2 regions of the Actinobacillus genomosp. 1 genome follow, and region 2 is predicted to be linked to the other one. Evidence: riboswitches for the same ligand, from Rfam matches in the RefSeq annotation. Region 2 holds a riboswitch; the other holds the start of a gene.
What was found. A riboswitch is a leader RNA that binds a small molecule or an ion and turns the genes downstream of it on or off. The one in region 2 is predicted to bind lysine.
Positions count from the first base shown of each region.

Region 1: another riboswitch for lysine. It lies ahead of NYR63_RS02500 (Na+/H+ antiporter NhaC family protein); the one in region 2 lies ahead of lysC (lysine-sensitive aspartokinase 3).

Region 1 is NZ_CP103834.1:525,745-541,635, forward strand. Features, by position in the region: gene NYR63_RS02450 (replication-associated recombination protein A) at 1-573, shown strand, start outside; gene znuB (zinc ABC transporter permease subunit ZnuB) at 655-1,440, shown strand; gene NYR63_RS02460 (class II glutamine amidotransferase) at 1,619-2,416, shown strand; gene metX (homoserine O-acetyltransferase MetX) at 2,495-3,571, opposite strand; gene NYR63_RS02470 (SanA/YdcF family protein) at 3,864-4,553, shown strand; gene NYR63_RS02475 (LutC/YkgG family protein) at 4,679-5,377, opposite strand; gene NYR63_RS02480 (LutB/LldF family L-lactate oxidation iron-sulfur protein) at 5,510-6,919, opposite strand; gene NYR63_RS02485 ((Fe-S)-binding protein) at 6,929-7,654, opposite strand; gene NYR63_RS02490 (L-lactate permease) at 7,823-9,418, opposite strand; gene NYR63_RS02495 (H-NS family nucleoid-associated regulatory protein) at 9,886-10,293, opposite strand; lysine riboswitch at 10,558-10,729, shown strand; gene NYR63_RS02500 (Na+/H+ antiporter NhaC family protein) at 10,853-12,370, shown strand; gene NYR63_RS02505 (substrate-binding domain-containing protein) at 12,575-13,546, shown strand; gene sucD (succinate--CoA ligase subunit alpha) at 13,642-14,514, opposite strand; gene sucC (ADP-forming succinate--CoA ligase subunit beta) at 14,516-15,682, opposite strand; gene NYR63_RS02520 (VirK/YbjX family protein) at 15,827-15,891, opposite strand, start outside.
Region 2 is NZ_CP103834.1:786,005-801,895, forward strand. Features, by position in the region: gene aroA (3-phosphoshikimate 1-carboxyvinyltransferase) at 1-1,226, opposite strand, end outside; gene hisC (histidinol-phosphate transaminase) at 1,239-2,333, opposite strand; gene NYR63_RS03605 (O-acetylhomoserine aminocarboxypropyltransferase/cysteine synthase family protein) at 2,533-3,801, opposite strand; gene serC (3-phosphoserine/phosphohydroxythreonine transaminase) at 4,007-5,095, opposite strand; gene NYR63_RS03615 (MurR/RpiR family transcriptional regulator) at 5,243-6,115, opposite strand; gene nanQ (N-acetylneuraminate anomerase) at 6,125-6,592, opposite strand; gene ppx (exopolyphosphatase) at 6,791-8,299, opposite strand; gene NYR63_RS03630 (DUF496 family protein) at 8,510-8,845, shown strand; lysine riboswitch at 9,061-9,244, shown strand; gene lysC (lysine-sensitive aspartokinase 3) at 9,342-10,694, shown strand; gene nrdR (transcriptional regulator NrdR) at 10,806-11,255, opposite strand; gene NYR63_RS03645 (YcgL domain-containing protein) at 11,255-11,542, opposite strand; gene NYR63_RS03650 (replicative DNA helicase) at 11,532-13,001, opposite strand; gene NYR63_RS03655 (siderophore ABC transporter substrate-binding protein) at 13,175-14,083, shown strand; gene NYR63_RS03660 (ABC transporter permease) at 14,170-15,117, shown strand; gene NYR63_RS03665 (iron chelate uptake ABC transporter family permease subunit) at 15,117-15,891, shown strand, end outside.

The sequences.
Region 1 (15,891 bases), 260 kb from region 2:
ATTTCAGCATTGCATAAATCGGTACGAGGCTCATCACCGGACGGAGCATTGTATTGGTATGCAAGAATTTTAACCGCAGGCGGTGATCCGCTATATGTCGCGCGTCGATTACTGGCGATAGCTTCGGAAGATATTGGCAATGCGGATCCCAGAGCGATGCAAGTTGCGATTAATGCTTGGGACTGTTATACCCGAGTCGGAGCTTATGAGGGCGAAAGAGCCATTGCTCAAGCGGTGATTTATTTAGCGGTTGCGCCAAAAAGTAATGCGGTTTATAACGCTTTCAATGAAGCGAAACGTCTTGCGAAAGAGGGCAAAGATTACGATGTACCGGAACATCTGCGCAATGCACCGACTAAGTTGATGAAATCGTTAGGTTACGGTGAAGAGTATCGTTACGCCCATTATGAGCCGAATGCCTACGCTGCAGGAGAAAACTATTTTCCGCCGGAATTAAAGGATACCGTATTTTACCATCCGACGGAACGAGGTATGGAAAAGCAAATTAAGGAAAAATTGCAGTGGTTAAAAGCACAAGATCAATCCAGCTTGCAACAACGTTACAAGCGGTAAAATTTTAAGATTTTTTTGCAAAATTTCAGAGAAATCGGACCGCTTGTATTTTACTGAACAATAAAAACAATAGAGAGAGAAATGTTTGAAATTCTATTCCCAGCTTGGCTAGCCGGCTTATTATTGGCATTTATTACCGCCCCGCTAGGGGCTTTTGTGGTATGGCGCAAAATGGCCTATTTCGGCGATACGCTTTCTCATTCCGCCTTACTTGGTGTCGCACTTGGTATCTTTTTACAGATTGATCCTTATATTGCGGTTATTGTTATGACGCTGATTTTAGCGATGTTACTGGTATGGTTAGAGCATAAAACCGCTTATTCTTTAGATACGGTATTGGGAATTATCGCACACTGTAGCTTATCGCTGGGGGTAATTACCATTAGTTTGCTTGATAATGTTCGTGTTGATCTGATGTCGTATCTATTCGGTGATTTACTGGCAATTGATTTTGACGATGTGGTATTTATCGGCAGCGGAACGTTATTTATCGCCGGTGTTTTAGGTTATTTTTGGAAAAAATTACTCTCGATTACGATTAGTCCCGAATTAGCGCAAATTGAAGGATTGAATGTGGTACGTTTACGTTTAGTATTGATGTTACTTACCGCATTAACCATCGCATTAAGCATGAAGTTTGTCGGTGCGCTGATTATTACTTCTTTATTAATTATTCCGTCGGCAATTGCCCGTCGTTTTGCTCAAACACCGGAAGCTATGGTCGGATACGCTATTGTATTCAGTATGCTTTCCATTACGGGAGGGTTATTATTTTCTGCGTGGAAAGATACGCCGGCAGGGCCTTCGGTTGTCGTTTGTGCCGGAGCCATCTTTTTACTTTCGCTGTTTAGAAAAGAGAAAGTATAGTGATAAATCAGGAAAATTAATTTATATAGCAAAATAAATATAAATAATGACTATAAGCTATAAAATTTTTGATCTAGTTCTATTGAATTATTTTTAAGATTTGCCAAAATATAACCATTAGGCCAGCTAGCCAGCTGGTCTTTCTTTTTTATCACCCTACCTAACGAAGAATAAATTTATGTGTCAATTACTCGGAATGAATTGCAACACCCCAACGGACATTACCTTCTCCTTTGAGGGATTTCGCCGCCGCGCCGGTTTAACGGATCAACATACGGACGGTTTCGGTATCGCGTTTTTTGAAGGTAAAGGCGTACGTATTTTTCGAGATAACCGACCGGGTGCTTCTTCGCCGATGGCGGATCTTGTCAGTCAATATCGTATTAAATCGTTCAATGTGATTGCACATATTCGTAAAGCCACCCGAGGCGATATTAATTTAGAAAATACACATCCGTTTATTCGAGAATTGTGGGGTGAAAACTGGGTGTTCGCACATAACGGAACAGTAGAAGGGGTAGGCGTTTGTGAGGAATGTCATTATCAGCCTATCGGTTCGACAGACTCGGAAGCCGCATTTTGTTGCTTAGTGTCTCAGCTGAGAGAACGTTTCTTAAAAAAACCGAGCGAGAAAGAAATTTTTGATGCGGTTGTAGAAATTACTTCCGAAATTGCCAAACACGGCGTATTTAATTTTATTTTATCGAACGGACATTGGATGATTGCTCGTTGTTCGACCAATCTACATTATGTAACACGTAAAGCACCGTTTAGCACGGCATTACGTGATGATGACGTAGAAATTGATTTTAGCAAATACACCACCGCAAATGATAAAGTCACCATTATTACCACGCAGCCGCTTACCAAAAACGAAAAATGGGTCAAAATGAAAAACGGCGGTTATGCGTTTTTTAAAAACGGCGATTTAGTCGAAGAAATTGAAGGAACATTACCTGAACAAACACACGTGTAGTGTAAAAATTCCATAAAAAAAGACCGCTTGTTATTTATTGCAAGCGGTCTTTTTTTATCTGTTTTTAGCAAACGGAAATTAGGTTTCCGTTTGTAATCCTTTTCTAATCATCGGCTCAAAGAAATCATAATCAACTAAGAAAGCATCATGCCCGAAGTTGGAATGAAATTCGTGATAATCCACCTGCACGCCGGCAGCTTCTAAACGCTGTTTACTTTTTAGTACATCAATTTGCTTAAATAGCTGATCACTAGTAATCGCAACCAAAGTGTAATTTGCTTTAATTCGTTTTAACGCATCAATTTCATGTTCATAGCCTAACGCCGGATCATATAAATCCAAAGCGCGTAATAAACGTAAATAGCTGTTGGCATCAAAGCGATCTAAAAATTTTACTCCCTGGTAGCTCAAATACGATTCCACTTGAAAATAATCGCCCCAAATTTCGGTTTGTTGCTTCATTTCACGCCCGAAAGCACGGGCTAATTGTACATCGGTACGATAAGTCAGCATGCCGAGCATACGAGCGATTTTTAAACCGTTATCCGGCGGTAAGCCGTCGTAATAGTCACCGTGATTAAAATGTGGATCGTTGATAATCGCTTGGCGCATTACGTGGTTAAAACCGATCGCTTCCGCACTTAACGTAAGTGATGAACATAAGTTAATAATATTATTCACAAAGTCGGGATAACTAATTCCCCACTGTGTGGCTTGCATTCCACCGAAAGAACCGCCGACTACCGCATGTAAATGGCTAATACCTAACGCATCGAGTAAAGCCTTTTGTACTTCGACAATATCTTGCACCGTAATAATTGGAAATTGACTTCCGTAAGGCTTACCTGTTTTAGTATTAATTGAGGACGGACCTGTCGTACCTTTACACCCGCCAAGCACGTTAGAACAAATAAAAAAATAGCGATCCGTATCGAAAGCTAATCCCGAACCGATAAAATCCTGCCACCAACCTTGTTCCGGTGCATTTTTATAAGGTTCGGCATCGCCGGTGAGCGCATGGCAGAGTAAGACGACATTACTTTTATCCGCATTCAGCGTACCGTATGTTTGGTAAGCGACATCAATCGGCGAAAGTGTTCCGCCGAGTATCAGGGAAAGAGGTTTTTCTGAAAAAAGGGTAATGCTATGCGCCATGGCTTTTCCTAAGGTTAAAAAATTTTGCGAAAATTAGACCGCTTATTATTATCAGTATAGACGTCTAAACGCCTAAAAATATGTATAAATTAATCGTCAAACACATCTTTGTCAAGAAATTTTAGCCGTCTAAACGTCTAAAATTTTAGACAAAGTTAAACTTGCAATTTAAGCTAACTAGGATATGCTAAATTTTTTTGAACCTTTCAGAACTTATGTAGTCTATCGGTGGTCAAATTAACAAATACTTAAAATTAGACCGCTTGTTTTTAATGAAACAAATGGGAATCGAATGGAATTAACTCAAGCAACAGAAAGTTTGCCAAAGACGTCTTTATGGAAAAGGTGTCTTTCAATCTGCCCTCGTATTGCGTTAGTAAGTTTTGCAATAGCACTTTTTTTGAGTATAGCTATTTTTATTATTGATTATGCGACAGGTATTTATGTTAAAGATAATATTTATACCGATATTAATAAATTACCAAAACACCAAAATGCCGTTGTATTAGGGACTTCTAAATTTTATGCAAAAGGTACACCGAATTTATATTATAAATATCGTTTAGAAGCAGCAGAAAAACTTATAAAAAATGGAAAAGTAGAAAGGCTTTTAGTAAGTGGCGATAATAAAACACCTTATTATAATGAACCTAAAGTAATGTTAAACGATTTGGTGAGAATGGGAATTGGAAAGGAATTTATTCAGCAAGATTTTGCCGGTTATCGTACATTAGACTCTATTGTTAGAGCGAGTAAAGTATATCGCTTAGAATCATTTGTCATTATAACTCAGAAGTTTCACTGTGAACGTGCTTTATTTATTGCTAAATATCATGGTATTAATGCAGTCTGCTTTGTTGCAAAATACCCGGAAGGACATATAAAAGTGAGACTTAGAGAACTTTTAGCTCGAATCGGTATGATATGGGATTTTATGGTTCGGACAGAACCGGAAACGTTAGAGAATAAAAAATCACAGTAAACTCATGTATTGTGAAAATTTTATAATCTTTAGCTAAGAATAGCAGAAGAATACAAAAGCGGTCTGATTTGCAAAAAATTTAACAAATCAGACCGCTTGTCATTTATAAATAATGGAATGACAAATTATAGATCGTCAATCACAACATAGATTTTCGACACCGGACCATGTACGCCGACCACTTTGATTAATTCAATATCGGCGGTTGCACTCGGACCTGAAATGATATTTACGCAAGACGGCATACGTTCGCCGGCTTGAGCTTTCTCATGCAGAATTTGCGCAAGCTGTGCCACTCGAGGTAATACGGTGCTTTTGCGTACGACGACGATAGACGTTGTCGGTAATAAGCTGGTTGAACGTCCGTTATCTTTAGAAGCGAATAAGACGATACCGCCTGATTCGGCTAAACCGTATTCACCATATACGATACCGATATTGGCTTTTTCGGAGTGAGAAATATTTTCTTCACGATTGGTAAAATCCCAAATATAGCTATCAAATTTCTCTTTGACCGCATCGGTAATACCTAAATTTTCAAGACGAGCATCATTATTTAATACGATATTTCCGCCGCCGTATTTTTCACAAACTTCTAATACGGCTTGTGCTACGTCAGCTTCTTTAGTTTCAACCACATCAACCAATAACACTTTTGCAAAATTCATAAATTCGTTGCAAAGTTCTTGTTGAGAAAGATGGGTTAAACGTGTGGTAGGGTGATTATTTACCGGTGTTTCCATTTGATCAGGCACTAATTTACGTTCTCTACCCATACGTTGTGCCAGTTTATTTAAAAAGTTTTCACGATTCTGTAAGTCCATTGTGTTGTCCTATTTTTGCCACATTATTAATTTTTACTCATACAATAAGCGGTTAGAATTTATTGAATTTTTGCAAACTTTTATCTAAAAATAACCGCTTATTTGCCGAGGCTGTGGTTCAAGTCAAATTAATTATTTACGATTTTTAAACCATTCACGGAAACTTTCACCGTCCGCAGTTGGCAAGTCACGCGCTTTTGTCCACTCGGCTAATGCACCGACTTGAATTGGTGCTTTACCGTTTTTAATGAATTTACCGGCAATCTTCGCCCCGACTTTAACCCCCATATTCCAGACTGACGGATTAGCGTTGGCAAAGGTGAAACCTTTAATAGAAAGACGTTCCGAGAACGGTGTTAAACCGGCTTCGGCAATTTTTTCACGGTGTTTAAGGATCAACTGCGCTAGAGGAATTTTTACCGGACAAACGCTATTACATGCGGTACATAGCGAACAAGCATACGGTAATTCTTTAAATTCCTCATAACCGCCGAGTAATGGCGAGATAACGGAACCGATTGGACCCGGATAGATAGAACCGTAGCCGTGACCACCGATTTGGCGATATGCAGGACAAGTATTTAAGCACGCACCACAACGAATACAGCGTAAAACTTCCGAAAATTCACTTTCTAAAATTTTTGAACGACCGTTATCGACAATAACAAGATGGAAATCTTCCGGACCGTCTGTTTCGCCTTCAAGACGAGGACCGGTCAGCCAAGTGTTATAAGCGGTTAATTTTGCACCTACCGCACTACGACATAACATAGTAATCAGAGCGTCTACTTCTTTGAAAGTCGGTGCGATACGTTCCATACCCATTACCGCAATATGCGTTTTCGGTAAGGTAGTCGCTAAACGAAGGTTACCTTCATTGGTTACTAAGCAGACAGAACCCGTTTCCGGTACGGCGAAGTTACAACCTGAAATACCGATATCAGCGGCTAAGAAGTCTTTGCGTAATGTTTTACGTACGAAAGCATTCATTTCTTCCGGTTGCTCGGTACCTTCATAACCTAATACTTCGTGTAATTCTTTGCGAATACGATGACGATCTTTGTGGATCGCCGGTACCACGATGTGAGATGGTTTATCGCCTACGATTTGAAGTAAGTATTCACCAAGGTCGGTTTCCACCACTTTCATACCTTCCGCTTCTAATACGTGGTTTAAACCGATTTCTTCGGTTACCATTGATTTGGATTTAACAATGGTCTTTGCTTTTTTCTCAAGCGCAACTTTACGGATATAAGCGGTCGCTTCTTCAGCGGTTTCTGCAAAAAAGACGTGGCCGCCGTTTTGAGTCACCTTTTCGCTTAATTGGTATAAATAAGCGTCTAAATTTGCTAAAACGTGGTTACGGAATTGTTTTGAAAGATCACGCCATTCTTCCCAATTTCCAAGTTCATCCACCATTTTTTGACGGTTTGCGCCGATGGTTTCTTGTGCTTTCACCACCGCTTTACGCATGATTTCATTATGAACTTGCTGTTCTACGCGTTGTTTAAATGGTAGGGTGCTAGTTTGTAAATGTGACATAGGGCTTCCTTACTCTTGCATTAATACTTCTGCGATATGCATAACTTTTACGTTTTTACCTTCACGGTTTAAACGACCGGCAATGTTAATTAAGCAACTAACATCCGCACCAACCAAATATTCAGGCTCAACTTCAGTAATATTAACCACTTTTTCGGTAACCATTTCACCTGAGATTTCAGCCATTTTGACGGAGAAAGTACCGCCGAAACCGCAACAGGTTTGTTGGTTGTGAATCGGTAGCAATTCTAAACCCTTAACATTTTTTAAGAGGGTGAGAGGTTCGTCCACGATGCCAAGTTTACGGCTTAAGCTGCAAGACGGATGATAAACCGCTTTACCGGTTAAACTTGCGCCGACATCCGTTCTTTTTAACACGTTTACGATAAAATCGGTTAAATCGTATAGGCGAGCGGCAATTTTTTCCGCACGTTTCGCCCATTCCGGTTCTCCGAAACGGTTTAAATACTCGGCATAGTTTTTGATTGCATATACGCATGAACCTGCCGGTGCAACGATAGGGTAGTCATTCGCCTCAAACGTTTCGATAAGGTTTTTCATGCCCGGAATCGCTTGTTTTGCATATCCGCTGTTCATTGCCGGTTGTCCGCAACAGCCTTGTTTTTCTAAGAAAACAACGTTACAGCCCAATTTTTCGAGTAATAGTACGCTGTTTTTGGCTACGCCGGCTTTAACAATATCGGCAATACAGGTTACATAGAAATTTACGTTCATAAAGAACTCCCACTTAAATAAAAATAAGAAACAATCGTATTTAAAATGCCAAAAATGACAAAAGGAAGTCAGCTGACTTCCTTTTACGCAATGTAGGTGAAAAAGTTTTAAAATTAACCGCTTGTAGTGTAGCACGTCTGCGGTAAATCTTTCTCTACCACTTTTTTATTAAACATTAAAGAACAATGGAATTACCGTTAAGGCAACGACTGCCGCAATCACACCATAGATAAACATCGGTACGACGGTTTTCTTAATAATCGCACCTTCTTGGTTTTGGATATTTAATACAGAGTTTACCGCAACGATATTGTTAATACATACCATGTTACCCATTGCACCGCCTACGGATTGTAATGCAAGTACTAATGAAGTGGATAAACCGGTAATTTCTGCGGTTGATAACTGTACGCTACCGAAGGTTAAGTTAGAAACCGTGTTAGAACCGGAGAAGAACGCACCTACCGCACCTAAGTATGAAGCGAAGATTGTCCAATATTCACCGGTTGCCGCAGCAAAGTTCTTACCGATGATTTTTACCATTGAGCCGTCGTTACCGACTAACATTAAGTTCACCATGATTAACGCACCGACTAATGCGATAAACGGGTTTTTCGTTTGTTTGAAGCTACCTGAAAATACTTCTTTCACTTTAGCACCGCTTAAAGCAAATAACGGAATACAAATTAATACGGTAATGACGAACGGAATTAATGCAGGTACATAAAGTAATTTATAGTTTGCACTTACGGTCGTACCAAAGATATTTTTTAAGCTAAAGATTAAACCTTCACTGATTTCAAATTGACCTAATGAACCTAATTGAGTGCTGATCCAAGTCGTTGCATTATTCATCATGGCTTTAAACGGTAACTGCTGGATACGCGTTACGATTAAGAAGCCGATTAATAAACCGGTAGGAAGTAATGCTTTTGCCACTTCTTTAGTCGTAACGTCAGAGGTGTCTAAAGTGTTTTCTACTTTCGCTAAGCCTACACCTTTATTGGCAAGGAAAATCGAAATAAACATACCGATTGCACCGCCCACTAATGAAGGGAATTCGTAGTTTACTTGCGCAAGGAAGAAATAAGGAATAACGCAAGCAAATACGCTTAAGTAAATGAATACGATATTTTGACGAATTTCTTTCCAGCTTACGATAAAGCTTAATGCAATGACCGGAATGATTAATGCAGCAAATGAGTGGATTAACGCAGTCATTGAGCCGATTTCAAGAATTTGCGTTTCCGCCAAGTTTAATGAGCCGAAACCGAACCAAGTCGGAGTACCTACCGCACCGAACGATACCGGTACCGAGTTCATTACTAATGCAAGAATCGCCACTTTAATCGGATTAAAACCTAAACCGACAAGAATCGGAGCAGCGATTGCCGCCGGTGTACCGAAACCGCTTGCACCTTCAATCATAAATGCGAATGCCCAACCGATAATCATAAGCTGTGCTACCGGATTAGGGTTAATTGTACCTAACCATTTGCGTAGCGTATTAGTGACACCGGACGCTTCGGAAAAACGGTTGAATAAAATTGCACCGAAGATAACGGTAATCGGGGTAAATACCGACATAATAGCCGATGAGATATTTGCACTGATAATCGTAATATCGGTTGCAAAGAAGAGAAGGTGGATAATGAGTACTACTACCGCAACCCATGGTAATGCAACATAGGATGGTAATGCGTTACGTTTTACCATTAAGTAAATGAGTAAAACGATTGGGAAAATACTAAGGAATAACGCCATAAAAAGCCTCGTAATGCAATTTAATAATGAATGGTTAAAATAATGTTAAATAGGTAACTGCATTGTATGTAAGATTTTTCAAAAAAATAGAGGGTATGTGTAAATTTATGATGAAGATCACACTTTTTAGAAATGATTGATTAAAAAACAACCACCAAAATAAGCAAAAATTTAACAATTATTTTAAATTACCTCTAAGGAGGTAAAGAAAAGAGAAAGAATATAGAAGTAAAAAAGAAATTGGTAAGGAATAAAATTGAAGACCTAATTATGTAATATGAGATATATAAATACGGTATTTTTATTTAAAAATGTAGCGTTATAAATAAGATGAGTTCTAAGTTTTAATCGTTGATTTTATAGGAAAATAATTATTTTAAATGTGAATAGAATTATGTCGCATAAGATTAAAATTAATAAAAAAACAGGATTAATATTATATTAATCCTGTTTTTTTAAATGAAAAATTAAATTGCGAAAGATTCTAAACTTTTACCTTCATCTAATGCTTTTTGAATCGGACGAGGTGTTCGACCCTGACCGGTCCATGTTTTTTCATTGCCGTTTTCGTCAATGAATTTATATTTTGCCGGACGAGGGGCGCGAGGCTCTCGTTTTTTATGTTCCGTCGTATTATTTAATAATACAACAAGTTCTTCGGCAGAGATTCCGTCTTGTGCTAATAATTCCTTATATTTTTTGAGTCCTTCCATAAGTTTGTTCTGTTCGAGTTCTTGCGCTTTTACAGCTTCACGCTTTTCTTCAACCACACTAGATACTTTTTCAAGTAAAGATTCCATTTGTTCTAGCGTTGAATCTTTCGCAATGCTTCGCAAGTTACGGATATTCGATAATGTTTTTAAAATGTCTGACATTTTTTATCTCCAAATAAAGACCATATAAAATAATAAAAATAGTATAATTATTGTAAAATTCCAGAATAATATTTATCCCGAAAATATATTTATATATTAACGGAATACTTTTTTGAGGTAAAGCGAGTAGATTCATTATTTTTAAATTTTATGATTATATGGAATAAATTTATTATCTATATTAGTTATGAGAATAATGTTAGTAAAAATATGCTGTTTATCTCTTGGCAAGCGGATAAGATTCGGGTAATCTTATGTCGTCCTACAAATTGTAGAGGTGCAAATCCGATAAGTACTTTTTCTGAGTGGAGAACGATGAGGAAAAAAGAAAGGCGTATTTGCCGAAATCAGTTAAGCGTCATCTTAATTGGTTGGGGTCGTTGCCGAAAGGGACGACACTGTCGTAATCCTTGTATTACGGAGTGCTACTGCTAGGGTCGGTTCTATTCTTATTATTTCAGATTGCCTACCTCATCTTATGCATTGCATAAATTTTCTCAGTAGATCCTCTTCTTTGTTTGGCTAGTATTTCATTACAAAGTTATTTTTTAGAGGTTTTATGAATTTAATTGATTATTCAAGTTCGTTGCTGTCGGTGATACCTGCATCATTGGCACTACTTTTAGCTATTCTGACCCGTAGAGTGCTGCTATCTTTAGGGATCGGTATATTAGTCGGTGCTTTTATGCTTTCTGCAACGTTCGCAGACGGTTTTGTTTATTTAAAAAATATTGTTGTCGGTTTGGTTTATTCTGACGGTGAATATTCATTTGGAAAAGTACAGATCTTAATTTTCTTACTTTTATTAGGGGTATTTACCTCTTTATTGACATATTCGGGTAGTAATCAGGCTTTTGCTAATTGGGCGAAAAAACATATTAAAGGTCGCAGAGGTGCGAAATTATTAACCGCTTGTTTAGTGTTTGTGACTTTTATCGATGACTATTTCCACAGTTTGGCTGTCGGTGCGATTGCTCGTCCGGTTACGGATAAATTTAAAGTTTCTCGTGCAAAATTAGCCTATATTCTTGACTCAACCGCCGCACCTATGTGCGTACTTATGCCGGTTTCCAGTTGGGGAGCTTCAATTATCGCAACGATTGGTGGTCTTTTAGCGACTTATAATATTACCGAATATACGGCGATTAGTGCTTTTGCTTCAATGAGTCTGATGAACTACTATGCGTTATTTGCGTTAGTGATGGTGTTTATCGTGGCATATTTCTCATTTGATATCGGTTCTATGAGTCGCTTTGAAAGAAAGGCGTTAGCTTCCGAAGCACATAGTAACGAAGATTCGGATGTTGAATCTCAAGGCCGTGTTTATGCTTTGATCGTGCCGATTTTAGTCTTGATTTTTACAACCGTTACTTCAATGATTTATACCGGAGCTCAAGCACTGGATACCTTTAGCTTATTGGGAGCGTTTGAAAATACCAATGTAAACCTTTCTTTAGTTATCGGTGGGTCGGCAGGCGTATTAGCGGTAGTGATCTGTACCCTCGGTTTAATTAAAGCGGCGGATTATCCGAAAGCAATTTGGCTCGGCTGTAAATCAATGTTCGGTGCGATTTTAATCTTAACGCTTGCTTGGTTAATTAGCAGTGTCGTGAAAGATATGCATACCGGTGATTATTTATCGACATTAGTAGCCGGCAATATCAATCCTGCTTTTTTACCTGCTATTTTATTTGTGCTTGCCACTGTTATGGCGTTTGCAACAGGTACAAGTTGGGGAACATTCGGGATTATGTTACCGATTGCCGCGGCAATGGCGATTAATGTGGATGCGAGCTTATTAATTCCATGTATGTCTGCAGTGATGGCGGGGGCGGTATGTGGCGATCATTGCTCACCGATTTCAGATACGACGATTCTGTCTTCAACCGGCGCACAATGTAATCATATGGATCATGTGACTTCTCAGTTACCGTATGCGTTACTTGTGGCAGTGGCTTCTATCTTCGGGTATTTAGTACTTGGCTTTAGCGGATCAGCCGTATTCGGATTTATCACTACGGCGATTGTTATGATTGCATTGATTTTTATATTTAAATCTAAACAAGCTACAGCTTAGAATATGCTCTAAGTTTTTGACAAGCGGTGAAATTTGTAAGAATTTTTGCAAATTTTACCGCTTGTTTTTTTATGATTATTTATCTCAATGAATTTGTTAAATGTGTGAATTACCTCACATTTTTTCCATATTTAATTGTGTACTATCCTTGATATAGTAAATTTGATATAAAAAGTAGTATTAATGATCTTGAGGAGGAATAGTATGAAAAATCTAGCAATATGTGCATTAGCGGTTGGGATTGGTTTGTCTTCTTCTGTTATGGCTCAAGATACATTGGGTGTGAGTTTATATCAGTATGATGATAATTTTATCCGATTAATGCATGATAAATTAATTGAATATTCCTCAGAAAATCCATCTCTTTCTTTATTGATGAACGATGCGCAAAATTCTCAATTCGTACAAAATAAACAGGTACAAACATTAGTTAATCATAAAGTGAAGGTGCTTGCGGTCAATTTAGTTGATCCTAGCGCGTGGGTCACGGTTATCGGTAAAGCTAAAGAGGCTAATTTGCCGATTATTTTGTTTAACAAAGATCCGGGTGTGAAGGCAATCAGTAGCTACAAAAAGGCTTATTATGTCGGTTCGAATCCTGAAGAAGCTGGTAAAGCACAAGCTAAGATGATTGCGAGTCATTGGAAAAATAGTAAGGCATTGGATTTAAATCACGACGGAAAAATGCAATATGCGCTCTTAAAAGGGGAATTAGGGCATCCGGATGCGGAAATACGTACCAAAGCAGTGATTGAAGAGTTAAGTGTGCAAGGCATTAAGACGGAGCAATTAGCATTGGAATCCGCCGTTTGGAATAAAGAAATTGCAAAAAATAAAGTAAATGCTTGGTTATCGACACCGCAAAATAATATTGAGGTGATTATTTCTAATAATGATAGTATGGCGATAGGTGCATTAGAGGTTGCAAGTGAAAAAAATAAAACATTGCCTATTTATGGTGTTGATGCATTACCGGAAGCACTAGATTTAATTAGAAAAGGAAAATTAGCCGGTACGGTGACAAACGATTGGCGTTCTCAAAGTCGAGCGATTATTGATTTTTCTCGTTTACTTGTAAAAGGCGAAGTGCCGGAAAACAGTCAATGGAAACTTGATAATAGAGTATTGCGGATTCCGGCAATGTCGATTGATAGAGGCAATATCAGTGATTTCTAATTTAACCTAAAAAACATTTAAGGACTGAACTAATGTGTTGTTGAATTCAGTCCTTTTCTTTTAACTATAAAAAATAGCTAATTAGTTGGAGGAATTTATTTATATAGTACTTCCTTTAATGCACTACCTATTTCAGCAAGGCTTCTAACGGTTTTAACCCCTGCTTCCGCTAATGCCTTAAATTTCTCGTCTGCCGTGCCTTTACCTCCGCTAATGATAGCCCCGGCATGACCCATGCGTTTTCCCTTAGGAGCCGTCACGCCGGCGATATAACTTACTACAGGTTTTGTTACGTGCATTTTAATAAACTCGGCGGCTTCTTCTTCGGCACTACCGCCGATTTCACCAATCATTACTATCGCTTCAGTTTCAGGATCCGCTTGGAATAGTTTTAAAATATCAATAAAACTTGAACCGGGAATCGGATCACCGCCGATACCGACACAAGTTGATTGCCCGAATCCTTCATCCGTTGTTTGTTTTACCGCTTCATAGGTTAGTGTTCCGGAACGAGAAACAATACCGATTTTACCTTTTTTATGAATATGTGCCGGCATGATACCGATTTTACATTCTTCAGGTGTGATAATACCCGGACAGTTCGGACCGATCATACGTACGCCAGTTTCTTTTAATTTCTGTTTTATACAAACCATATCCAGCGTAGGAATCCCTTCGGTAATACAAACGATTAGTTCAATGCCCGCATCAATCGCTTCTAAAATCGCATCTTTACAACCGGGAGCCGGTACATAAATTACACTTGCAGTCGCCCCTGTTTTTTGCACCGCCTCACGTACGGTATTAAAGACCGGTAGTCCCAAATGGGTTGTACCGCCTTTATTCGGCGAAACACCGCCGACCAATTTGGTACCGTATGCTAACGCTTGTTCACTATGAAAGGTGCCTTGCCCACCGGTAAAACCTTGACAGATAACTTTTGTATTCTTATCAATTAAAATCGCCATATTATTTTCCTTCCGCTGCGGTGACCGCAAGTTGTGCCGCTTGTGTTAATGTTGTTGCCGCAATTAGGCTTAAGTTACTGTTTGCTAAAATTTCACGACCTAATTCCGCATTAGTACCTTCTAAACGAACTATAACCGGAATATTGACACCGACTTCATTAACCGCCGCAATAATACCTTCAGCAATGAGATCACATCTTACGATACCGCCGAAGATATTCACTAATACGGCTTTAACATTGTGATCGGAAAGAATCAGTTTAAAGGCTTCCGTTACACGCTCTTTAGTGGCACCGCCACCGACATCTAAAAAGTTAGCCGGACGACCGCCGTGTAATTTAATAATATCCATCGTACCCATGGCTAAGCCCGCACCATTGACCATACAGCCGATATTTCCGTCTAAAGCGACATAGTTGAGATCCCATTTCGCCGCATCGGCTTCTCGTACGTCTTCTTGGCTTGGGTCTTGGAGAGCTTTAAGTTCGGGCTGGCGGTAGAGCGCATTACTATCGACTACCATTTTGGCATCTAAACAGAGTAATTGACCTTGTTTAGTCACTACCAATGGATTAACTTCTAATAAAGAGAGATCTTTTTCAATAAATAATTTAGCGAGTTGCACAAAAATATGTGAGAACTGTTTGATTTGATCGCCGGCGAGTCCGAGTTGGAAAGCTAATTCTCGACTTTGAAAGGGCTGTGCTCCGGTAGTCGGATCAATAGTCGCTTTGTGGATAAGTTCAGGTGTGTGATGGGCAACGTCTTCAATATTCATACCACCGGCACTCGATGCCATAAAAACTATTTTTTGAGAGGAACGATCAACCGCTGCACCCAAGTATAATTCACGTTCAATTTGACAAGTTTCTTCGAGATAAATCGAATTAACAGGCTGTCCGTTAGCATCGGTTTGAAAAGTCACTAGCCGCTGACCGAGCCATTTATTACAAAATTCACGGACTTCCGTTTCATTATGCACTAATTTTACCCCGCCGGCTTTGCCTCTGCCGCCGGCATGAACTTGGCATTTTGCCGCCCATATTTCTCCGGCTAAGGAGTGAATAGCCGAAACCGCCTCATCAATAGAATGGCAAACGATACCTTTATTAACGGGAAGTTGATATTGTGAAAAAATTTGTTTTGCTTGATATTCGTGTAGATTCATAAAATTTCCTGTATAGGATAATTATTAGGATTGTATCCAAGAATTTAATTCATCTACTATAAAAAAGCAAACGGTAAAATACGGATTTATAAGCAAAAAATCACAAAAAGAAGACCGCTTGCAAAGCTATTCTTTTGCGAGAGATTATGAAGAGGTCGGTAAGTTAAATATTTGATGAATCACATCCGCCAATTTTTCTAACATCTCAA
Region 2 (15,891 bases):
AAAATCGTGACCGGTGTATCAGATAATGCAATCAATGAGAAACACATCGCCATACGGTGATCATTGTAGGTTGCAATTTCTGCGTGTTGGAATTGCGTGAGCGGTAAAGGCTGAATACGAATAAAATCTTCGCCTTCCTCAACGGTTGCTCCCACTTTGCGCAATTCGGTCGCCATCGCCGCTAAACGATCGGTTTCTTTAACACGCCAGTTATAAATATTACGAATCACGGTTTCCCCTTCGGCAAATAATGCGGTAGTCGCAATCGTCATTGCTGCATCCGGAATATGGTTCATATCCATATCCACACCTTTAAGCTCGCCTTGCTCCGCTTGGATAAAATCGTCGCCCCAAGTGATTTTAGCTCCCATCGCTTCTAACACATTGGCAAACAAGCGGTCGCCTTGGATCGAATTTTTACCAATACCGGTTACCTTCACTTTACCTTTAATCGCACCGGTGGCTAAGAAATAAGACGCAGATGATGCATCACCTTCCACTAAGTATTTCTGCGGTGAAATATAACTTTGGTTACCTTTAACGATAAAGGTTTGATAATCTTGATTTTCAACGCTTACGCCGAAATCTTTCATCATCGCTAAGGTAATATCGATATAAGGTTTTGATACCAGTTCACCGATAATTTCAATCTGCATATCGCCTTCGGCAAGCGGTGCCGCCATCAGTAAAGCGGTTAAAAATTGGCTAGAAATTGAACCGTCAATTTGTACTTTTCCGCCTGTTAAGCCAGTATTTCGGATTGCTACCGGCGGATAACCTTCATTTTCCAAATATTGAACGCTTGCACCTGCTTGGCGAAGCGCATCAACCAAATGTTTAATTGGGCGTTCTTTCATACGAGGTTCTCCGGTTAAAACCACTTCCGCTTCCGAAGATCCTTTTAAGCAAAGTGCCGCCGTTAAAGGTCGCATTGCCGTACCGGCATTGCCTAAAAATAATACCAGCCCGTTTTGCCAGTTAAATGCACCGCCAATTCCTTCAACGGTACAAACCGTCTTATCTTCCGATAATACATAGTTTACCCCTAACGCTTTTAACGCATTGAGCATATGGCGAATATCATCGCTATCTAATAAATTAGTAACTTTAGTCGTCCCTTTCGCTAAGGCGGCTAATAATAATGCTCGGTTCGAAAGGCTTTTTGAACCGGGTAAATTAATCTCACCTGCTATACGACGAATCGGCTCTAATGTAATTTTTTCCATTTTATTCTCTGCTTAACCCAATACTTTTACTAATGCGGCAAACAAGCGGTCATTTTCTGCCGGTAAACCGATACTGATACGTAAATGATTCGGCATACCGTAACCGGCAATCGGACGAACAATCACGCCTTCACGTAATAAGGCTTCGTAAATCGGTGCAGCAGGACGTTTGAAATCAATCGTAATAAAGTTACCTTTGGAAGGAATATAATCCAAACCTTGTGCTTGGCAGAATGCTTCATAACGTTGCATCTCTTGGCGATTATTTTCCGCAACTTTTTCCACAAACGCATCGTCATTCATCACCGCAATTGCAGAAACTAATGCAAGGCTGTTACAGTTAAACGGCTGACGTACACGATTGAGTAAATCGGCGATTTCAGCATTAGATACTGCATAGCCGATACGTAATCCGGCAAGTCCGTAAGCTTTGGAAAGTGAACGAGAAACAATTAAATTCGGATATTTTGCTAATAAACCGAATGAATCGACACGCTCGCAAGCGTCTGTAAACTCGGTATAGGCTTCATCGAGTACTACCAACACATTTGCCGGTACTTTCGCTAAGAAAGCGTCAATTTCAGCTTCAGTTAAGAAATTGCCGGTTGGGTTGTTCGGATTAGCAATAAAAATCAATTTGGTTTTTTCATTGATTGCGGCAAGAAACGCCTCTAAATCATGTCCCCAATTTTTTGCCGGAATCTCACGAGCCACCGCATTAATCGCTTTAGTCACTAACGGATACACGATAAAGGCATATTGCGAATAGATAATTTCATCTTGCTCGCCGGCAAAAGTATGCGCAAATAATTCCAATAAATCGTTTGAACCGTTACCTAAGGTAATTTGATTTGGTTGTACACCGAATTTTTTTGAAATAGCCGCTTTCAGCTCAAATCCGTTAGCATCCGGATAACGAGTAAGATCATTTAATTGCTTAATAATCGCTTGTTTGGCACTTTCCGGAAAACCGAACGGGTTTTCATTAGAAGCCAGTTTAATAATATTGCTGATACCCAGCTCACGTTCTAATTCTTCAATCGGTTTACCCGCTTGGTAAGGAGAAAGGGATTTCACACCCTCGTTGGCGATGTTGAGAAATTGCATTTTTACCTCTGTAACATTATTTTTATTTCATTGTTGAAAGATTGTATTAAAGAATCCCAATCTTTGCCAGTAAAAAATATGTTACAGATGGAAAGAAATTAATACAAACGTAATGGATTGATTTTCTCTCTTCCCTTCATAAACAAGCGGTCGTAAATCTAGGAAAATTTACGACCGCTTATACATTCATATTAAGTCTTTACACAGCTTGCTCAAATGCTTGAGTTAAATCAGCCAGAATATCTTCCAGCGTTTCGATCCCGACCGAAAGACGAATCAATGTTTCGGAAATATTCGCCGCTTTGAGATCTTCCGTACTTAACTGACGATGCGTAGAAGTTGCCGGGTGTAACGCACAAGTACGAATATCCGCCACATGCACTTCTCGAGAAACTAACTTAAGCGCATTCAGCCATTTCATCGCAGTTTCTTTATTACCTTTTAATTCAAAAGAAAGCACGCCGCATAAGCCGTTAGGCGTATATTTTTGCTGTAATGCGAAATCCGGTGAACTTGCCAATGCCGGATAATATACGCTTTTTACTTGAGGATGCGCTTCTAAAAATTCCGCAACCGCCTTAGCATTGGCAAAATGTTGTTTCATACGGAGGGATAATGTTTCCAACCCTAAGTTCAGTAAGAAACTGTTTTGCGGTGCGGGCGTCGCGCCTAAATCTCTCATCAATTGCACTCGAGCTTTCACCATATACGCCGCTTTACCGAACGTTTCGGTATAAACCAGCCCGTGATAGGTTTCATCCGGTTGGTGGAAGGCTTTAAATTTAGGGTTATTCCAATCGAAATTTCCGCCGTCAATAATCACCCCGCCCAATGCGACCGCATGACCGTCAAGATATTTTGATGAACTATGTACCACTATATTAGCGCCGAATTCAAAAGGACGGCAGAAATACGGCGTAGCAAAAGTATTATCGACAACTAACGGACATTCCGCCGCTTGCGCTAATGCGGCAAATTTCTCAATATCCAATACGCGTAACGCCGGATTTGCAATAGTTTCACCGAAGACCGCTTTAGTATTCGGACGAATCGCTTTTTTCAATTCTTCAATCGGGGCAAATTGATCGACAAAAGTCACTTCAATCCCCATTTTGCGGAACGTATGTGCGAATAGGTTATAACTGCCGCCGTAAATGCTGGATGCGGAAATAAAATGGTCGCCGGACTCAAGTAAATTCATTAACGCATAGAAAACCGCAGACTGCCCCGATGCGGTACACATAGCCGCAACCCCGCCTTCTAACGCCGCAATTTTTTCTTCCACCGCATTCGTCGTCGGATTTGCTAAACGAGTATAAAAGAAGCCCGCTTCTTCTAAATCGAATAATTTCCCGATAGATTCCGCACTATCATAGGTAAATGTCGTACTTTGTACGATAGGTAAAGCTCTCGGCTCGCCGTTTTTCGGCGTATAGCCTGCATGTAGGCAAAGTGTTTCAAAATTCATAAATATTCCCTTTTTGGTTGAGTAAAGTTTTTTGATTGTAACAGAAAACGATACAGTTATACGCTTAGTTTTAGCGAATGATCCGTTAGGATTTTCCTTTCATATCAAAATAAAATAATATATTAAAACTTATCGGAAACATAAAATCGACCTGTAAAAAAACCACCTGCACGGCAGATGGTTTCTTTTTATATACGCTCAAGTATTACGCGTTTTCTTTCGCAAATTTATCCATAAATCCAATTAACGCTTGCACGCCTTCAATCGGCATAGCGTTATAGATTGATGCACGCATACCGCCTAACACTTTGTGTCCTTTTAAAGCATGTAAGCCGCAAGCGGTCGCTTCCGCCACAAATTTTGCATTTAATTCGTCATTATCGGTGGTAAAGGTTACATTCATCACGGAACGATTGGCTTCGGCAATATAATTACGATAGAAGTTGCTGTTATTTAAATAGTCGTACAACAATTTCGCTTTAGCTTCATTACGTTTTTCAATCGCCGGTAAACCGCCTTCTTTGATTAAATGTTTAAATACCAATGAACATAAATACCATGCGAATGTCGGCGGCGTATTGATCATTGAATCGGCATTGACTTGCGTTTCGTAATTCCAGATAGACGGTGTAGCGGTACGCGCCTTACCAATTAGATCTTCACGTACAATCACTATCGTAATACCTGCCGGACCTAAATTCTTTTGTGCGCCGGCATAAATTAAACCGAATTTATTAATATCGATTTTACGTGAAAGAATATTCGAAGACATATCCGCCACTAATACCGCATTACCTACGTTCGGAATATCGTGAATCTCCACCCCGCTAATCGTTTCGTTCGGACAGTAATGAACGTAGTCATACTGTTCGGCAATATCACTGAAATCCGTACGAGTTACCGAGATGATCCCGTTTTGATCTTTTTCTACAATATTGATTTCATCGATTTCGCAGAAATTACGCGCTTCTTTCGCCGCCGTACCGGACCAATGACCGCTGTTTAAATAAAGAGCCTTACCCTTTTCGCCGATTAAATTCATTGGAATCGCCGCAAATTGTCCTCTCGCACCGCCTTGTAAAAATAGGATCTTATAGTTATCCGGAATATTATAGACTTCACGCAGATCTTTATCCGACTGTGTCGCCAACTCCATAAACAATTTACCACGATGACTGACTTCCATCACCGAAGTCCCTTGATTTTGCCAATTTAATAATTCTTGTTGAGCTTGTTCCAAAACGGCTTTCGGCATCATTGCCGGGCCTGCGCTGAAATTATAAACTTGTGTCATTGTGTTTGCCTCTTTGTGTGTTTTTAAAACCGATTCAATCATTCTAGCGAAAATATTCGCTATTTTAAAAGTACTTTTTTACGGAAAAAAAGTAAGCGGTCAAATTTACAAAAATTTCTGCAAATTCGACCGCTTGTAATTTATCGATTATCGACCGTGAACGCGTTGTTCTAAGATTACGTCTAAAGTTTTTTGTTTTTGCTGAATCGATTTTTCCGGCTCCGCTTTAACCAAAAGCGAGTAAATCAGATCAAGTACAAACAATTGCGCCATTTTGGTCCCGATCGAATCTCCTTGCATATGACCTTGTCGATTACCGTTAATCAACACATAATCCGCCACATTGGTAATCGGCGAACGAATATGATGAGTAATCGCAATGGTTTTCGCATGATTTTTTCGTGCGATTTTCAACGCACTGATTACCTCGTCGGAATAACCGGAATGGCTGATACCGATCACAACATCGCCTTCACGTAACAATGATGCCTGCATATACATAAAGTGGTTATTAGTAACCGCATCGGTTTGTAAGCCGATACGCATCAATTTATGTTTTGCATCTTCTGCGGTTAATCCGGAAGATCCCACACCGAATAAGAAAATACGCTCAGCTTTTTGTAATTCCGCCACAACGTATTCCAACTCTTGAAAATCCAATAAATTAATCGTTTCCGCAATCACATTATTTAAACTGCTTTGCAGCTTCACTGCGATTTCTTTAGGCGTATCACTCTCGGAGACATCCGTATCAAAAATAGAATTACTTCGTTTTTCTTGTGTGGCCAATTCGATTGCCAAATCCAATTTAAAATCGGTATAGCCTTTAAAACCGAGCGTACGACAAAATCGGATAAAAGTTGCTTCGCCGACATCCAACTGCTTTGCCACTTCAGATAGTGAATTTTGGCTTAAAATTTCAGGTTGAGCCAAGATCGCCGCTGCAATTTTCTTTTCCGTTTTAGTCAAACTGGTTTGTAATGCCCCGATTGTATCTAATATTTTACCTCTAGCGGACATATACGCCTCCTATAGATAACTAACAGGTACTTTTACTACAAGTTTTTTCAGTAGTTTATTTTGTCCGCTAACGGTATTGCCCGGTTTATGCGGCTCATAAGGAAGGAAAATCGCAAACATATTCGGTTGTAATATCAACTCATTTTTATCTTCAATCGCATCTGTCAATTGGTAATCGTCTTCATCTCGATATTCGTCAAATAAAGTTAAATCAGGTTCGCTAAGACCATACTCAATCATTTCCTCTCCGGAAATAAGTAATTGAATATCAATAAATTTACGGTGCATTTCAGCTTTTTTATCTTCCGCCGGCGAGGTTTCAAACTCCATTACGTTCATTCGCACCCCTTCTTCCAAATCTTGCCACCCTAAAGGGAGATTAACTAAATCTAAATTTTTAAGTTTTCCGCATAAACGAGCAAAAACGGGTGGTAATGATTTTGCATAATCCGCACGAGATAAATCACCTAATAACATATAAAGTCCTTATCTTAATTAACTATTACATAGATTGCCGTATCAATTCAGCAAATACTCCACAAATGAAGATATACTCCAATAATTGTAGGTTAAAGACTTATCGTAGAAATAACAAGGAAGAAAAGGAAAAAATGAGAACTAGATCAAAATTTTATAAAGGAAGAGGCATAAACGATGATGCCTCTTTGTATAGGACTAACTCACATTGAGTACTAAACCGAGGAAAGCTAAATATTTTTTCTCTTCCTCCAAGTCCGCTAACACCAACGGATTTTTAGCAAGGAAACCGGAATCGAACGTTAAAATCCAGTCATTATTATTTATATCAAGCGATAAGTTTTTAGGAGTAACCGTTGCTTGACGAGAACGATTAAGCAACACCGCCAATCTAAATAATCTCAATAACGTTAAAATATCCCGATGCTGATAGCGATTGGTACTACGAATATCGCTACGCTTAAATCCTTTCAGATGAAAACGCATTAAGGTTGCCAACAAATTCTGCTGTTCAAAATCAAAACCGGGTAGATCTCGATTCGCAATAATGTAAGCGGAATGTCTATTGACACCGTTATGATTGATCACAATGCCGATTTCATGCAGTAAACTGGCCCACTTTAACATACCGGACAATTCCGCCGTTTGACGACGGTTTCTCCAACTTTTAACTTGTTCAAATAATGCCAGTGCCGTATGCTCCACTCGATTTGCTTGTTGCTGATCGATATTAAACTGCTCGGCTAACGCCTCTGCCGTACGCTGCCTAATATCGCCCACTTGGAAACTTTTTTCCAAGCCGTACATTACCCCTTCTCGTAACGCACCATCGGAATAACGCATAGATTCAATTCTGAAAGTATGAAAAAGGGCGAGTAAAATCGCTAATCCTGGCACTAAAACATCGGCGCGTTCTTCTATTAATCCTTTCATTTGGATAGCACTAAGAGAATTAAAACGTAAACAGTCGTCTATTAACGCCTGCAAACGTTCTTCCGTAATTAACCCGTCGCGATAACCGTTTGCAATTAATACTTTTTGTACCGTTTTTATCGTGCCGGAAGAGCCTAATACGTGTTGCCAACCGAGCTGACGATATTCCCAAGCCAGATCTTCGATTTTTTCCATCGCAAGTTGATAAGCACTGTCAAAACGTTCTATATTTAGTTCACCTTTTGCAAAAAAACGCTTAGCAAAACTCACACATCCCATATGACGGCTTTCGGCACGTAACGGCGTAAAGTTATCGCCGATAGTCATTTCCGTTGAGCCGCCGCCGATATCAACCACAAATTTTCGCCCGCGTTCCGGTTGCGTATGGCTTACCCCGGAATAAATCAGACGAGCCTCTTCTTGCCCGGAAATAATTTGGATGGGATACGGAAATACTTCAGCCGCCTGTTTTAAAAACTCATCATTATTAATAGCGCGGCGTAAGGTATAGGTTCCGACAACTTTCACATTGTCTGCGGAAAAACCGTGCAATCTATCTGCAAATAGGGCTAAACATTCCACGCCTCGGGTAATGGCTGCTTGATCTAAAATACGGTGTTCGTCTAATCCGTCCGCTAAACGGACTCTACGCTTTAAACGAGATAGCACTTGAATCGAGCCATTCACAATTCGTGCGACAATCATATGAAAGCTGTTCGATCCTAAATCGATCGCAGCAAACTCTCTCGGCGTTAATTGTTTAGACGATGACATGAAAAATATCCTTATAAGCGAACATTGAAGATAAAATATTGGAATTCTATCATTTTTACTACGAATCGATAGAAAATTTCTTAATTAATTTGACTATGTCGTTGTTTATTTGCACAAATAAATCAGGCGATACAAAACATTTTGACGAATCAGGTTAAAAGGTCTAGGATTCATTCAGTTTTATTATTCACTAACCAAGAGGATCCTCAAATGGCTGATGTAAAAAAACAATCTTTCCAAGATATGTTGGATTATGTTCATCTCTACCGTTTAAAAAATAAACTCCATCGTGAAACAGCGGATAATGATCGCAAAATTCGTGATAACCAAAAACGTGTATTGCTTTTAGATAATTTGAATCAATATATTGATGATTCGATGAGTGTAGAAGATATTCGCGCCATCATTGCCAATATGCGCGACGACTACGAAAATCGTGTAGACGACTATATGATCCGTAATGCGGAACTGTCAAAACAACGCCGTGAAATCCGCCAAAAAATGGCGGCACATAAAACGGCTGCATCAGAAAAAAATGAGAAATAATTAATTTCTCTCATAGCGGTCGGAATCGTTTAATTTTTTGCAAAGATAAATTAAACATCCGACCTCTTTTATTTTACCGCTTTATTTCCCTCAAATTAGCCCATTCCTTAAGCATTCTTTTCATTCCGAATAAATATCGTTTGACACCTTTATCATAAAAAGGTATTTCTATACACGCTTTCCGGACTATATTGGAAAGAAGTAATGATTTTTATCATTGCGGGAGAGGCGCAACACTCAGGCAGTTTAATCTAAGGCAACTAGGGCCGTTTGAGGATTAAATGATGGGAGTGCTTGCCGAGGTGTGAATTCACTAGACTGGAATGAACATCGGCTGAGTCAGGTTGAATCCTATCAGCTGTCATTTAACACAAGTTTAAATGGAGTGCTCTGATTAATTGGTTCTTAAATCAAACCGCCTAATCTACTCAATTTCCTTTCGAATATCCACTACACAACATCATCTATTATTTTTTGATTATAGGAAATTCTTATTATGTCTCATCTTTCGGTTGCAAAATTCGGTGGAACCAGTGTAGCAAATTTCGACGCAATGACGTCTTGTGCAAATATCGTAACGGCGGATGCCAATACTCGTGTCGTGGTACTTTCTGCATCAGCAGGCGTGACCAATTATTTAGTAGAATTAGCGAACGGTTGTGAAAAAGAACATCGTGAAGAAATCTTAAATGCGGTACGTACTATTCAATATAACATTATTGAGAAATTACAAAATCAAAGTGAGATTTCTGCCGAAATCGACGAATTATTACAGCATATCAGCGCATTAGCCGAATCCGCAAGTCTTGCGACATCTAACGCGCTCACCGACGAACTCATCTGTCACGGTGAAATGATGTCCACCAAAATTTTCACTCAATTATTAAAAGAACGTAATTTTCCGGCTGTTTGGGTAGATGTGCGTGACATTGTCGCGACAAATAGTAATTACGGTAAGGCGGCACCTAATGATGAAAAAACGCAACAACAATCCGATGCGATTATTAAACCGTTAATTGCCGCAGGTAACGTAGTGATTACTCAAGGCTTTATCGGTCGAGATGATGAAGGTAAAACAACCACATTAGGCCGCGGCGGTTCAGACTACTCTGCGGCATTATTAGCGGAAGTATTAAATGCAAACGACGTTTTAATTTGGACGGACGTACCGGGTATTTACACTACCGATCCGCGTGTCGTACCGAACGCAAAACGTATTGATACCATGGCGTTTAACGAAGCGGCGGAAATGGCAACTTTTGGTGCCAAAGTATTACACCCTGCCACATTACTACCGGCCGTACGTAGCAATATTCCGGTATATGTCGGTTCAAGTAAAGCACCGGAACAGGGCGGTACTTGGGTAACGCGTGACCCGCAACCTCGTCCGACTTTCCGAGCAATTGCGTTACGTCGTAACCAAACACTATTAACGCTTTCCAGCCTTTCAATGCTTCACGCTCAAGGCTTTTTGGCTAACGTGTTCGCCATCCTTGCAAAACATAAAATTTCAGTCGATGTGATTACTACGTCCGAAGTAAGCGTTGCATTAACTCTAGATAAAACCGGTTCCGCATCATCAGGTGCAGATATGTTATCCAAAGAGTTACTTGATGAATTAAACGCTTATTGCCACGTACAAGTGGAAAACGATTTAGCGTTAGTTGCGATTATCGGTAATAATTTACATACTCAAGCCGGTGTAGCGAAACAGCTATTCCATACGATTGAAAATTTCAATATTCGTTTAATTAGCTATGGTGCAAGCACTAATAACGTTTGTACGTTAATTAAAAATGCTGAAGCGGATGAAGTTGTACGTGCGCTTCACGCCGGTTTATTCGAATAATAGTAGAAGATTCAGGACAAAAACAAGCGGTCGGCTTTTGTAAATTTTTAGCAAAAACCGACCGCTTATATTGTATTAAGCTATTTCCAAAATACGCATACCGACGTATGACTATTCTCTTAATTTTTCAATTTCTTTCGTAAACTCTTCGATATCATCAAAACTGAGATACACTGAAGCAAAACGAATATAAGCGACTTTATCCAATTGTTTTAAAGCATCCATTGCAAGGCTACCGACTAATTTACTCGGTACTTCTCTCTCACCGGTTGATTGAAGCTGAATAATAATTTTACTGATAGCTTTTTCCACATCATCCGCACTAACCGGGCGTTTTTCCAACGCACGATTTAAGCTGACTCGTAATTTATTTGCATCAAACGGAACGCGGTTACCATTATTTTTTACAATATAAGGTACGACTAATTCCGCAGACTCAAATGTCGTAAAACGTTCTTTACAGCTGGTACATTCACGACGGCGACGAATTTGATAACCGTCCGCAGCAAGACGAGAATCGACGACTTTGGTTTCTTCTGCGGCACAAAACGGGCAGTGCATTAGTTACCCCCTTTATGCTGTTCAAGGAATGTTTTGAGCAAATTTTCCGGTGGAGGCGGCATCTGTAAGAAAAAGCCTTGCGTTTGAATCGCTTGCAAAACTTCTTCGTTTTTTGACCGCTTGAGCTGCTTTTCACCGGTTAAATTAAATAACATCACAAATTGCGGTTTACCAAACATTTGGCGTAATGCTTCCGGTACGCTATCAAATTGATCTCGCTTTGCTACATACAGGAACATCCCCTCTTTTTTAGGACTTCTGTAAATCGCACAAAGATTAGTACTCATCGTCATAGGCTCCGCCTGTATAATTATCAAACCTTGAATATTGACCTTGGAAAGTTAAACGGACTCGTCCAATTGGGCCGTTACGCTGTTTACCGATAATGATTTCCGCTATCCCTTTTAGATCCGAATTATCGTTATACACTTCATCACGATAAATAAACATAATTAAGTCCGCATCTTGCTCAATAGAGCCGGATTCACGTAAATCCGAGTTTACCGGACGTTTATCCGCACGTTGTTCCAAGCTGCGGTTTAACTGCGACAGCGCCACAACCGGCACTTGCAATTCTTTCGCTAATGCTTTCAGAGAACGAGAAATCTCAGCAATCTCGAGGGTTCGGTTATCGGAAAACGCCGGCGCACGCATTAATTGCAAATAATCCACCATAATTAAACTTAAACCGCCGTTCTCACGATAAACTCGTCTTGCCCGCGAACGCAATTCGGTTGGTGTTAAGCCAGAACTATCATCGATATAGATATTTTTACGCTCTTGCAAAATTGCCATCGTGCTGGATATTTTCGCCCAATCTTCATCATCATGAATCTGTCCGGTTCGGATCTTGGTTTGATCCACGCGAGAAAGCGAAGCCAACATACGCATCATAATTTGGTCTGCCGGCATCTCAAGGCTGAAAATCAAGACAGGTTTTGCCGGTTTTTTTCGCGGATTACCGTATTCATCCAAATCATTCGGATCTTCTACATCCAGTAATGACGCATTTTCACATAGATTCATTGCGAAAGTGGTTTTACCCATTGACGGACGTGCCGCGACGATAATTAAATCTGACGGCTGTAGCCCGGCAGTTTTCTTATTTAGGTCAAGAAAACCGGTTGAAACACCCGTTACCCCACCGTTATGGCGATTTTTTGAAAGCATCTCGATACGGGCAAGCGTATTAATTAAAATATCATCAATCTTCTGAGGACCTTCATTTGCTGCATGGCGTTTTTCTGCAATTTCAAATACGATACGTTCAGCTTCATCCAAAACATCTTTAGAACTTCTGCCCTTGGTATGGTATGCCATTTCCGCAATTTGATTACCCGCCGAAATCACACCGCGTAAATCCGAACGATCGCGAACAATATCCGCATAAGCAAGAATATTTGCAGCACTCGGTGTATTTTTGGAGAGCTCGGCTAAATAAGCGAAACCGCCTACATCTTGCAATACGCCTTTGTCTTTTAACGCCTGATCGAGCGTAATAATATCTATAGGCTGGTTGTGGCGCACTAACTCCACCATCTGCTCAAAAATGGTGCGATGCGCATAATTATAAAAATCACCGGCTTGAATGCGCTCAGATACATTATCCCAATGTTCGTTATTCAGCATGATTCCGCCTAATACGGCTTGTTCCGCTTCAATAGAATGTGGAGAAATCGCAATTTGTTCCACTTGCTTATCTCTTGAATTCTCTTTATTTATTGGCGTGTACTCAGGCATATTCATACTCTTTCTATTAATCATATCGGTAATTAGTTTAACGGAATTTTCTGTAAATTGAAATTTGCAAATGTTAAGTGAAAATCGACCGCTTAAATTTTACTTTACATTATTAAAAATCCTAATAGAATTATTGGGAATCATTTTCATTACATCCACTCACTAAAGGAATGCTCATTATGTTGAAAAAGGTATTATTTAGCTTAACGCTTGCAGCTACACTCACTACATCCGTATTAGCAAAGGAAGTTACCATTCCGACTGTTCGTGGCGATGTCACTTTTACACAAACACCTACGAAATTAGCTGTTTTTGATGCTGTTGCCATCGATATTTTATCTCATCTGAACGTACCGATTGCCGGTAGTCCCGATGTTGCTAAAACACTCCCTTATTTAAAACCTGCCGTTGAAAAAGTGGCAAATATCGGTACACTCTTTGAGCCTAACTTAGAAGCATTGAATACATTAAAACCGGATCTTATTATTGTTGCAACACGTTCCGCAGCAAAACTTGATGATGTAAAAACTATCGCAAACGCTATTGATTTAAGTATTCCGAGCGACTTAAATACGCTACAAGCGGGATTAAGAGAAATTGATTATCTCGGTAAATTATTTGATAAAGAATCGGAAGCGACCAAATTAAAAACCGAAATCGAAAGTCTAATCCAAGAAACTAAAACGGCTGTAAAAGGTAAAGGTAACGGTTTAATTGTGATTGTAAACGGCGGAAAAATGTCGGCTTTCGGTAATAAAGGACGTTTAGGTTGGATCCACTCTGCACTTGAGATCCCAATGGCAATTACGGATGTCGGTCAAAAAGGTTCAAATCATGGTCAGCCGGTTTCTTTTGAGTTATTACAAAAAGTGAATCCTGATTGGTTATTTGTTTTAGATCGCACGGCGGCAATCGGTGAAGAAGGCAAAACGGCTCGTGAAGTGCTAGATAATGCGTTAGTTCACCAAACCAAAGCTTGGAAAAATAACCAAGTGGTCTATTTAAGCAGCTCTGCTTACTTAGCGGCAGGCGGTGTAACTCAAATGCGTGAAGATCTGATGAATATCAAAAAAGCATTTGCAAAATAATTTAAAATTTTAACAGTTAGCTACAACAATGGCACATATCATTAACATATGTGCCATCATTAATTATTAATATACCTACAAAAATAATGCAAAAACTAACCGCTTTAAATTTTTTGTTTCTTGTCTTACTTTTTCTATTGAGCATTTCAGTAGGGATGGCTGATTTCCAATGGTCTAATCTTTTTACCCATACCGAGCAACTTGAATTACTCTTTATTAGTCGATTGCCCAGAACCCTTGCCGTTGTACTTGTCGGCGCAACACTAGGTATTGCCGGGATGGTGCTTCAAATCGTACTTAAAAACCGTTTTATTGAACCAAGTATGATTGGAGCAAGTCAAAGTGCGGCGATTGGTATATTAATCGCCAGTTTAATTTTCCCCGCCACACCGCTTATTATGAAAATGTCTTTAGCGACATTAAGTGCGTTAATCGGTATGGGGATTTTTATGCTTTTGCTTCGCAAATTACCTCCACATCAAAAGTTAATGGTACCGCTGATTGGGATCGTCTTTGGCAATATCATTGAAGCCATCACGACTTTTGTCGCCTATGAAACAGATTCTTTACAGCTATTATCTGTTTGGTTTTCCGGAGATTTTTCTGGGATTTTAGCCGGTCGCTATGAATTATTATGGCTAACTGCCGGACTCGCCGTTCTTGTCTATATCATGGCGGAACAATTAAGTATTGCCGGCTTGGGGCAAAATATCAGTACCAGTTTAGGAATCAATTACCGCCAAATGACGTGGTTTGCGTTAATTGTTGTTGCAATGATCACAGCCGTAGTAGTCGTTACTGTCGGACAAATTCCATTTATAGGTTTGGTCGTTCCGAATATTGTTTCACGTTTAGCCGGTGATCGTTTACGCCAGAATTTACCTTCCGTTGCCTTACTCGGGGCAAATTTAGTGCTACTTTGTGACATTATCGGACGTGTTGTAAATGCGCCTTATGAAGTGCCTATTTCAACCATCTTCGGTATTTGCGGAACAATTGTGTTTCTCTACTTGCTGTTTAGAGGGAAAAAATAATGCGCACCTCTAATATATTTCTATTACTAACAAGTATCTTACTCGCCAGTTGCTTATTTTTCATCACCTATAATGCTAATGGTAATTGGGATTTTGTATTGCCTTTCAGAGGTAAAAAGTTAGTCTTACTGCTCACTATTGCTTATACGATAGGTGTTTCGACATTATTATTCCAAACATTGACTAATAACCCGATTTTAACGCCGAGTATTTTAGGTTTTGACTCTTTATATTTGTTAATACAGACTACTTTAGTATTTATTTTAGGTGGTGTCGGCTTTACTCAATTGGATCTTATCGGTAAATTCGGAATTGAAACTTCGCTTATGTTACTCGGTTCGCTCTTATTATTTCGTACTCTTAATAAGAGTAATGCCGATCTTGCTCGAATGATTTTGGTCGGTGTTATCTTTGGAGTATTATTTCGTAGCTTAAATAATTTACTGCAGCGAATGATTGATCCTGAAGAATTTGCTGTTGCACAAAGTACTTCATTTGCCAGTTTCAATACCGTTAATCCTACATTACTTTGGATAAGTGTAGGTATTACAATATTAAGTGCTTACTGGATTTGGTTGAATCATCATAAGTTAGATGTTTTACTACTCGGTAAGGATCGAGCGATCGGCTTAGGATTAAATTATTCTCAATTTACTCGTCGGCTATTGATTTGTTGTGCTTTATTAGTTGCCGTTTCCACCGCTTTAGTCGGCCCAATCCTATTTCTTGGGTTATTGGTATGTGCACTCGTAAATACGATTAGTCCGGTGATTG